3 regions of the Vibrio sp. 2134-1 genome follow, and region 2 is predicted to be linked to each of the others. Evidence: predicted binding sites of a transcription regulator. Region 2 holds the regulator's gene; each other region holds the start of a gene.
What was found. Region 2 encodes PurR, which represses purine synthesis genes. Its sites were predicted from a motif close to TNANGNAAACGTTTNCNTNA; they were not measured.

Region 1 (3,247 bases), on a different contig from region 2:
CACTGCATACGGTGCGCGTTCACGCTTACAGATGGCGTCGAATGCTTCCATGTTTTCTGGCGCTACCGCTAGAACGTAACGTTCCTGTGATTCGTTACACCAGATTTCCAGTGGGCTCATGCCCGGCTCATCGTTTGGTACATCGCGTAATTGGAACTTACCGCCACGCTCACCGTCGTCGACAAGTTCAGGCAATGCGTTAGAGATACCGCCTGCACCCACATCGTGGATAAATGCGATTGGGTTATCGTCGCCTAACTGCCAACAACGGTCGATCACTTCCTGACAGCGACGTTCCATCTCTGGGTTTTCACGCTGTACCGAAGCGAAGTCCAGATCTTCTGCTGACTGACCAGATGCCATGGAAGATGCCGCACCACCACCAAGACCGATGTTCATTGCCGGACCACCAAGTACGATTAGGCTCGCACCTACAGGGATCTCTTTCTTCTGTACGTGTTCATCGCGGATGTTACCCATACCACCAGCAATCATGATTGGTTTGTGGTAACCACGAATTTCTTCACCCGCATGAGAAGTGACTTTTTCTTCGTAAGTACGGAAGTAACCCAATAGATTGGGACGACCAAATTCGTTGTTGAATGCCGCGCCGCCAAGAGGGCCTTCAAGCATGATGTCTAACGCATTCACAATACGACCCGGCTTGCCGAAGTCGGTTTCCCATGGCTGTTCAAAACCAGGAATACGTAAGTTAGAGGTTGTAAAACCAACCAGACCCGCTTTTGGCTTACCGCCGATACCCGTCGCGCCTTCGTCACGAATTTCACCGCCTGAGCCAGTCGATGCGCCCGGCCACGGAGAGATTGCCGTTGGGTGGTTGTGCGTTTCTACCTTCATCAAGATGTGCGTATCTTCATGGTGGTACGTGTATTGACGAGATTTAGGGTCAGGGAAGAAACGCCCCGCTTTAGAACCTGTCATAACGGCTGCGTTGTCTTTGTATGCAGACAGTACATAGTCAGGTGTCGTTTCAAAAGTGTTTTTGATCATTTTGAACAAAGACTTAGGTTGATCTACCCCGTCGATAGTCCAATCTGCGTTAAAAATTTTGTGGCGACAATGCTCTGAGTTCGCCTGAGCAAACATCATCAATTCAATGTCGTTTGGGTTACGCCCAAGCTTAGTAAAGTTCTCGACCAAGTAATCAATTTCATCTTCTGCGAGTGCCAAGCCAAGGGAAACGTTTGCCTCTTCAAGCGCAAGACGACCGCCAGCTAAGATATCAACATGTGCGACAGGCTTAGGCTCTGCAACAGTAAATAATGCTGATGCGGCTTCAAATTCTGTGAATACTGTTTCCATCATGCGGTCGTGAATTAACGCTTTAACAGCGTCAGCTTGAGCTTCTGATAGAACAACTGAAGACTCGACATAATAAGCCGTACCACGCTCTAGACGTTTCACTTTATCCAGACCACAGTTAACAGCGATATCGGTAGATTTAGAAGACCAAGGCGAGATAGTGCCAGGACGAGGCGTGACAAGAAGTAGAAGACCTTCAGGCTCATGCTCTTCGATGGTTGGGCCGTAAGTTAGTAACTTTTCAAGTTTTTCTAACTCTTGGTCATCAAGGTCTGACTTTAGATCGGCAAAGTGCATAAACTCGGCATAAATGCCAGTTACAGGCAGATCTTGTTCACGACAAAGTTCCAGTAGTTTATTAACACGAAACTCTGAAAGAGCTGGGGAGCCACGCAAAATTCTCATGTGCTTAGGTCTCTTATGCAATTGATTAAGGTGATATTGGAATAAATTCAGACACTTAAAATAAGCCCTGTCGAACCTATGCCGATTCCACCTCGTCATTGCGAGCGCATTATATAGTAATTGTTTTTGTGATGTAACACCAAAAGCAACCGTTTGCGTCATTTTTTTTGTCAAATTTGAATTACAACTAAAATGTCGATAAAACACACAATGTCACGTTATAAGTGTGTGATTCACTTTGCCCCATGAGCTCGCTTTGATATAAAGGCAAATAGAAATTTTCCAAGATGTACCTATTAATGCAAATAAGTCACTTCAACCGGCTCAAGCGCAGTGCTCTAATTTTAGTTTCTGTTCTTTTGCTCTCAGCTTGCCAGATTGAGTCGGAGCCCAAAAGTGAATTTGAAAAAATTCAAGAACGTGGTGTGCTTCGTGTTGGCACGCTAAACAATCAGCTTTCCTACTACATAGGTCCCGATGGTCCCGCAGGGTTGGATTACGAATTGGCGCGTCAGTTTGCGGAACAGCTCGGCGTCAAACTCGAGATTAAACCAGCCTTTCGCCAGGCTGAGCTTTTTCCTGCTCTTAAGAAAGGAGATATCGATATCATCGCTACGGGTTTAAATCAAACGTCACAAGCAGTCAAACGATTTAGACCAGGCCCTGCCTATTATTATGTAAGCCAACAAGTGGTATATAAAAAAGGGCAACTTCGACCACGTGATATCGAACAACTCATTGAATACCAAGCCTCGAAAGACGACGAGTCCGACGAAGATACAAATGCAGGCGCTCAAACATTAAAGATCGTTGAACAATCGCAATATGTTCCGACCCTAACAGCGTTAAAGAAGCAGTATCCAGAACTTCAGTTTGAAATTGTTGGTGATGCTGACACGAGAGACTTACTCAAATACGTATCGACGGGTGAGTTACGTTTTACTGTGACTGATTCGGTGGAACTTTCCCTTGCTCAACGCCTTTACCCCGATCTTGCGCTCGCGTTCGAACTTACAGAAGATCAACCAGTATCTTGGTTTACTCGACGTTCTGAAGACGAAAGTTTGTATGCGATGCTGATAGAGTTTTTCGGTAACATCAAACAATCAGGAGAACTGTCCACCCTCGAAGAAAAGTACATTGGTCATATTGAAGCATTTGACTACGTTGATACTCGCGCATTCATTCGAGCTCTGGATGACAAATTGCCTAAATGGGCACCTTTATTCCAAAAATACAGCGAAGAGTTCGACTGGCGCTTAATTGCAGCATTGGCTTATCAAGAGTCACACTGGAAACCAACAGCAAAATCGCCAACAGGTGTTAGGGGGATGATGATGCTGACTCTGCCAACAGCGAAAAGCGTCGGGGTAACAAACCGTTTAGACCCTGAGCAATCTGTTCGTGGTGGTGTCGAGTACTTACGTCGTATTGTAAGTCGCGTGCCTGATAGCATTAACGAGCATGAAAAAATATGGTTTGCGTTAGCTTCATACAATATTGGTTACGGCCACATGAT
Region 2 (3,247 bases):
CTACGACTAATACGTGATAGCTCATTTACACCACTTTTCTGTCTTCTTATTATCCAAGACGTATTCTATTCATAACTAGTAACATTTCTAGTCATAGATACATTAAAACGCAAGATTTAGCGTTTTTATTGATTCAAAACAAGCTTACCCACTGCTATTAATAAACGGTCATTTTTGACCATAAAACATAACAATTATAGTTACTGCTATTCATTTTAATTGATTACACTTAGGGGATATCCCTAATTGACTTTGTGATGCATGACTTGAAGCATCATTCAGGAGCCCAAAATGCAAGAAGTGAAAGCTTTTAATGAAAAACGCGCTGAAATTTACTGGTGGTTTTCGAGCTTGTTCGCAAAAGAACTAACAGAGAAAGAATTGGAAGCCTATCACAGTGTTGAAATTCGCAGTTTTCTCGCAGGCTTAGGTGAAAATGAGTCGCTGAAACCAGCCGTTGATAGCCTAGTTGATGCGCTGAATCGGTTACAAGATCGTGAAGATGCACAACTAGAGCTTGCAGCTGACTTTTGTGAACTGTTTTTGAAGACAGAAAAATACGGCGCTCTTCCTTACGCATCCATGTACATTGGTGAATCAGGTTTACTGAATGACAAGCCAGCTGAGGAAATGGAAAAGTTGATGGCTGAATTTGGCGTTCAAGTAGACGAAAACCTAAAGGAACCTGCGGATCACTTAGCCGTTGAGCTCGACTTTCTCGGGAACATGATTATCCGCTCAAACGAGCTTGAACAAGAAAAACACATGGAAGAAGCCTTCGTTAAACAAAACGACTTTATCCAGCAACAATTGATGTCTTGGTTACCTCAGTTTTCAGACAAATGTAAACAATTCGACGAATTTGGATTTTACTCGAGTGTCGCGAAACTATTAGTTGCATTTTGTAAACTAGACAGCGCCTACCTTCTTGGTGAATAATTGCCGCCTATTTTTAGGGAGCCTGCCTATCGGGCTTCCTGTATGCCGAAAGTGACCAATTGTAAGTAACTTGGGTATAATATTCGTTTGCCTTAACTTAGCGCAAAGACGCTTGGTTATTTAGCAGTCAAAATGTGACTTCAAATACACAAATCTCGTGCTGAAAACATTGCTAGTCAGTCCACATAGGGCTAAAATGTGAGCGCAAACGATTAAATATGATTTATATGTAAACCGCTGAAATATAGCGGTTTTTGTGTTTTCTTAACAGGTTGATGGCAATTTCTCATCAGATAGAAAAAAGATAAAATTCATCGACCGATGCTGCTACGCACCCTTTTGTCGCACTTGGATCAACCGCTGCCGAGACACTTAGCGCCAATTTTATATTGCTAGGTGTGAAACCATTAGAGCATCAGGTACATCCAATACGACATATTTCAGTAGCTCGATACAGGACACCATTTATGGCCACGATAAAAGACGTTGCTCGCTTAGCCGGCGTTTCCACTACGACAGTTTCGCACGTTATCAATAAAACGCGTTTCGTTGCAGAAGCAACGCAAGAAAAAGTAATGAAAGCCGTTGACGAGCTGAATTACGCGCCAAGTGCCGTTGCACGCAGCCTAAAATGCAACTCAACTCGTACGATTGGCATGTTAGTAACTCAATCAACTAACCTATTTTTCTCAGAAGTGATTGATGGCGTTGAGAGCTACTGTTACCGCCAAGGCTATACTCTGATTTTATGTAACACAGGCGGGATTTACGAAAAACAACGCGATTACATTCGTATGCTGGCTGAAAAGCGCGTTGATGGCATCCTAGTGATGTGTTCTGACTTAACCGAAGAACTAAAAGAGATGCTTGACCGTCATGCGGACATTCCTAAAGTGGTCATGGATTGGGGCCCAGAGAGCTCGCAAGCAGACAAAATCATGGATAACTCAGAAGAAGGTGGCTACATTGCGACCAAACATCTGATTGACAATGGTCATACGGATATCGCTTGTCTAAGCGGTCATTTTGAAAAGCTTGCTTGCCAAGAGCGCATTGCAGGTTTCCGTCGCGCAATGAGCGAAGCGAACCTAGCTGTAAATGAAGACTGGATCCTTGAAGGTAACTTTGAATGTGATACGGCCGTATTAGTTGCAGATAAAATTACCGCAATGGACAAGCGCCCGACGGCGGTATTCTGTTTTAACGACACAATGGCTCTCGGCCTAATGAGCCGCTTGCAACAAAACGGGATCAAAATTCCTGAAGATATTTCAGTGATCGGCTACGACAACATCGAGCTTGCAGAATACTTCTCTCCACCGCTAACGACTATCCACCAACCTAAACGTCGTGTTGGTAAAAATGCATTCGAAATTCTACTTGAGCGTATCAAAGATAAAGAACACGAAAAACGAATTTTCGAAATGCAACCTGAGCTTGTAATTCGAAATACTGTGAAAAAAATGAACTAAATTTCACTGTATTTAACACGGTTAAATAAGCGCTCTACAGGGGCGCTTATTTTTTTGGAAAAATTAAGCATTCTCTAATACTTCACACCACTCTAATAACAATTGACTAACGTTAACTCCCTGTTTTATATAAATGTAATATATATTAAGAACTCCTTTTCAAAGGCCAATTTGCACCTTTCCATATGCAAAATAGAGCATTCAATCTATCATTTTTATTGAACCGAAATCACACTTTTAACGCTAAACCGTGATGTTAATTCAATATAAGAAGTATGCTCATTGTGTCACGCACAGGGCAAACCATTCGAAAGAGTGGGACGCAAAGCCTCCGGCCTGAACCATATTACGATATGGAAGGTAGCGGGGTTACCGATGGCAAGTGTGTAAGCAATGACTTTACTCTGTAATGACATTGTTTTTACGCATGTTTGCTACTCTCTCGGACCTGACTTTTGGTGGCGTAATATTAATTACACCGAGATAACAAAACATGGATAAACCGATACTCAAAGACTCTATGAAGCTATTTGAGGCACTTGGTAATATCAAGTCGCGCTCAATGTTTGGTGGCTTCGGACTATTCGCTGATGAAACAATGTTTGCACTAGTGGTAAACAATCAGCTTCATATCAGAGCAGACCAAAAAACTTCATCTGACTTCGAGAAACAAGGGCTAAAGCCTTACGTTTATAAAAAACGTGGCTTTCCAGTCGTTACAAAGTACTACGCTATTTCCAGCGATTTATGGGAATCAAGCGAACGCTTAATCGAAGTAGCGAATCAATCATTGAAAAAGGCAAAGCTTGAGAAAGAACAGCAAGCAAGTACAAAGC
Region 3 (3,247 bases), on a different contig from region 2:
GCACCTGCCGGCTTGTTGATGGCAAAAATTTTAATGCCAGAAGATACGGATAAAGCAGCAGATATCGACATTAGCCAAGTTGAAATTCCACGTGCAACCAACGTAGTAGAAGCATTAGCCGATGGTGCCATGGCGGGTGTACGCATTGCTGTATCGGTCGGTGGTACGTTACTGGCGTTTATTAGTGTCATTGCAATGCTAAACGGCATGTTAGGCTGGATAGGTGATCTTATTGGGACACCATTAAGTTTTGAGCTCATCCTAGGTTTTGTGTTTGCGCCAGTCGCTTGGTTGTTGGGTATCCCATGGCAAGAAGCAACCACAGCAGGCTCGCTGATTGGTAACAAGATTGTGGTGAATGAGTTCGTCGCTTTCATCCAGCTTGCAGAAGTGAAGTCTCAACTTAGTGAACACTCACAAGCAATCGTGACGTTTGCTTTGTGTGGCTTTGCAAACATCTCAAGCATGGCGATGCTGATTGGTGGGTTGGGCTCATTGGTACCAGAAAAGCGTGCATTTGTTTCTAAGCATGGTTTCCGTGCGATTATCGCTGGTGTCATGGCGAACTTAATGAGCGCTTCGATTGCGGGCGTGATTTTAAGTCTGTAATTGAAATAGATATCAACAATTAGCAAAAAGGCTCCTTGCGGAGCCTTTTTCGTATCTTAAGTTTTACGTTATTTGTCTGTGTGGAACTGTTCGCAAGCGAGCATCGTGTTCTCAATTAAACTTGCGACGGTCATTGGGCCAACGCCACCAGGAACAGGAGTAATAAAGCTCGCACTTTCACGTGCTTTGTCGTATTCCACGTCGCCAACTAGTTTGCCTGAATCAAGACGGTTAATACCGACATCGACCACCACTGCGCCTTTTTTAATCCACTCACCAGGGATGAAGTTAGGCTTACCAACCGCCACCACGACAACGTCAGCTTGACGCACATGACTCTCTAGGTCTTTGGTAAAACGGTGACATGTTGTTGTTGTGCAGCCCGCAAGCAGCAGCTCAAGTGTCATTGGACGACCAACAATGTTTGATGCACCAACCACAACCGCATGTTTACCACGTAGCTCAATGTTGTAACGGTCGAGTAGGGTAATTATGCCCTTTGGCGTGCAAGAGCGAAGCTTTGGAATACGCTGCGCAAGACGACCAACGTTGTAAGGATGGAAGCCATCCACGTCCTTCTCTGGGTGAATGCGCTCTAAAACATGTGTTGTGTCTATGCCCGCAGGAAGGGGTAATTGCACTAGAATGCCGTCAATTTCATCATCGTTGTTTAATTCATCAATCAGAGCTAGTAACTCTTCTTCTGAGCTAGACGCAGGAAGGTCAAAAGACTTAGAAACAAACCCAACTTCTTCACATGCGCGGCGTTTGCTACCGACATAAACCTGAGAAGCAGGATCTTCACCAACTAGAACCACTGCTAAACCAGGAGCACGTAGCCCAGCTTCAACACGTGCTTTAACACGTGCAGCCACTTCAGATCGAACAGTTTGGGAAATGAGAGTTCCGTCTATATTTTGAGCAGTCATGACTTTCCTTATAAATTAAGAAGGCAGATTATCTGCGGCGCATTGTCGCAGAATTTCTTATCAACATCCATAAGCAAACGTTTGCTTTGTGGTGTTTTTGAACATTAAGCGTTTTAATGGACTTTTTTTAGGCATTCAGATCAGAATGTTATGAAAACCCGTTGATTTACCCGTTTGAACTCGTATAATCCTGTCCCTGTAGCGCGCCCTTAGCTCAGCTGGATAGAGCACGTCCCTTCTAAGGATGTGGTCATTGGTTCGAATCCAATAGGGCGTGCCATTTATTCAAAAGCCCCGATAACTCTTTGAGTTGTCGGGGCTTTGTCGTTTTTAGGTTTTTGGCTGTAATTGCCACTCTATCTACAACTTTTGAATGGCATTCTAGCCATTGCAATTTCTAGCAATCTGGATAGCCACCAACAAAAAAGCGCTGGTTAACCAGCGCTTTTGCATTTATTAAGGGAATTACATCTTTTTAAAGATGATGGAGGTGTTGATGCCGCCAAAGGCGAAGTTGTTACTCATCAAATATTTCACGTCCAGCTCTCGACCTTGTCCAGCGATGTAGTCTAAATCGCCACATTGCTCGTCGAGGTTTTCTAGGTTGAGCGTTGGGTTAAACCAACCTGTGTGCATCATTTCTAAACCTAGCCACGCTTCAATCGCGCCACAGGCGCCTAGTGTGTGGCCAAAGTAGCTCTTGAGTGAACTGATTGGCACTTTGCCCAGAGCATTCGCTGTTGCGTTGCTTTCCGCAATATCGCCGCGGTCGGTGGCAGTGCCGTGAGCAGATACATAGTCGATCTTCTCAGAAGGAATGCCCGCGTTTTGCAAAGCCATTTCCATACAGATTTGCATGGTTTCCATCTGTGGTTGAGTGACGTGTGCGGCATCGCAGTTGCTGGCAAAACCGATGATTTCTGCATAGATTTTCGCGCCACGAGCGACGGCGTGTTCGTACTCTTCCAGAACCAGTGTTCCCGCACCTTCACCAATCACCAAACCATCGCGATCGGAGTCATAAGGTCTTGGTGTGCTTTTCGGGTCTTCATTCTTTAGACTGGTGGCAAAAAGGGTATCGAAGACAGCAGATTCCGTTGGGCACAATTCTTCAGCGCCACCAGCAACCATCACCGTTTGGTAGCCGTGTTTGATCGCTTCGTAGGCATAGCCGATTGCTTGGCTGCCAGAAGTACATGCACTGCTGGTTGGGATCACTCGGCCTTTCAAACCGAAAAATAGACCAACGTTCACTGCCGTAGTATGCGGCATCATCTGCACGTAAGTCGTTGCGGTGATCGCTTTAGTGGTTTTCTCATTTAGCATGACACCAAATGCACCGATTGCGTCGGTACTGCCTGTTGATGAGCCGTATGCGATACCCGTTTGACCGTTGGTTAGCACGTCGTTACCAATCAAACCTGCTTGGCTTAGTGCGTTTTCTGTTGCGACGGTCGCCAATTTGGAAACACGCCCCATGCCGCGTACTTGCTTGCGCTTGTAGTGCTTTGGCAGTTCAAAATCTAAAATTGGTGCCGCGAGCTTGGTGTTCAAACCATCATACTGTTCGTAAGAAGGCATGTATTGCGTCGCGTTCTGGCAGTCACGCAGTTTTGGTTCGACAGACTGCCAATCGTTACCAAACGCAGTCACGCCTGACATTCCGGTTACAACAACTCGACGGCTCATACTAGGCCTCCGTTTACCGA

Region 1: purL (phosphoribosylformylglycinamidine synthase) is a predicted target of PurR. The motif match lies at 1,870-1,889, and genes of this name have one in related genera.
Region 3: folD (bifunctional methylenetetrahydrofolate dehydrogenase/methenyltetrahydrofolate cyclohydrolase FolD) is a predicted target of PurR. The motif match lies at 1,608-1,627, and genes of this name have one in related genera.

Annotation. Positions count from the first base shown of each region.
Region 1 covers NZ_JAWOUS010000006.1:87,987-91,233, reverse strand. Annotated here, with positions in the region: gene purL (phosphoribosylformylglycinamidine synthase) at 1-1,728, opposite strand, end outside; gene mltF (membrane-bound lytic murein transglycosylase MltF) at 2,028-3,247, shown strand, end outside.
Region 2 covers NZ_JAWOUS010000011.1:48,151-51,397, reverse strand. Annotated here, with positions in the region: gene torR (two-component system response regulator TorR) at 1-25, opposite strand, end outside; gene torD (molecular chaperone TorD) at 292-939, shown strand; gene purR (HTH-type transcriptional repressor PurR) at 1,407-2,411, shown strand; cyclic di-GMP riboswitch class I at 2,699-2,788, shown strand; gene R7R78_RS13585 (TfoX/Sxy family DNA transformation protein) at 2,905-3,247, shown strand, end outside.
Region 3 covers NZ_JAWOUS010000013.1:86,389-89,635, forward strand. Annotated here, with positions in the region: gene R7R78_RS15305 (NupC/NupG family nucleoside CNT transporter) at 1-609, shown strand, start outside; gene folD (bifunctional methylenetetrahydrofolate dehydrogenase/methenyltetrahydrofolate cyclohydrolase FolD) at 678-1,538, opposite strand; tRNA gene R7R78_RS15315 (tRNA-Arg) at 1,742-1,818, shown strand; gene R7R78_RS15320 (beta-ketoacyl-ACP synthase) at 2,004-3,227, opposite strand; gene fabG (3-oxoacyl-ACP reductase FabG) at 3,224-3,247, opposite strand, start outside.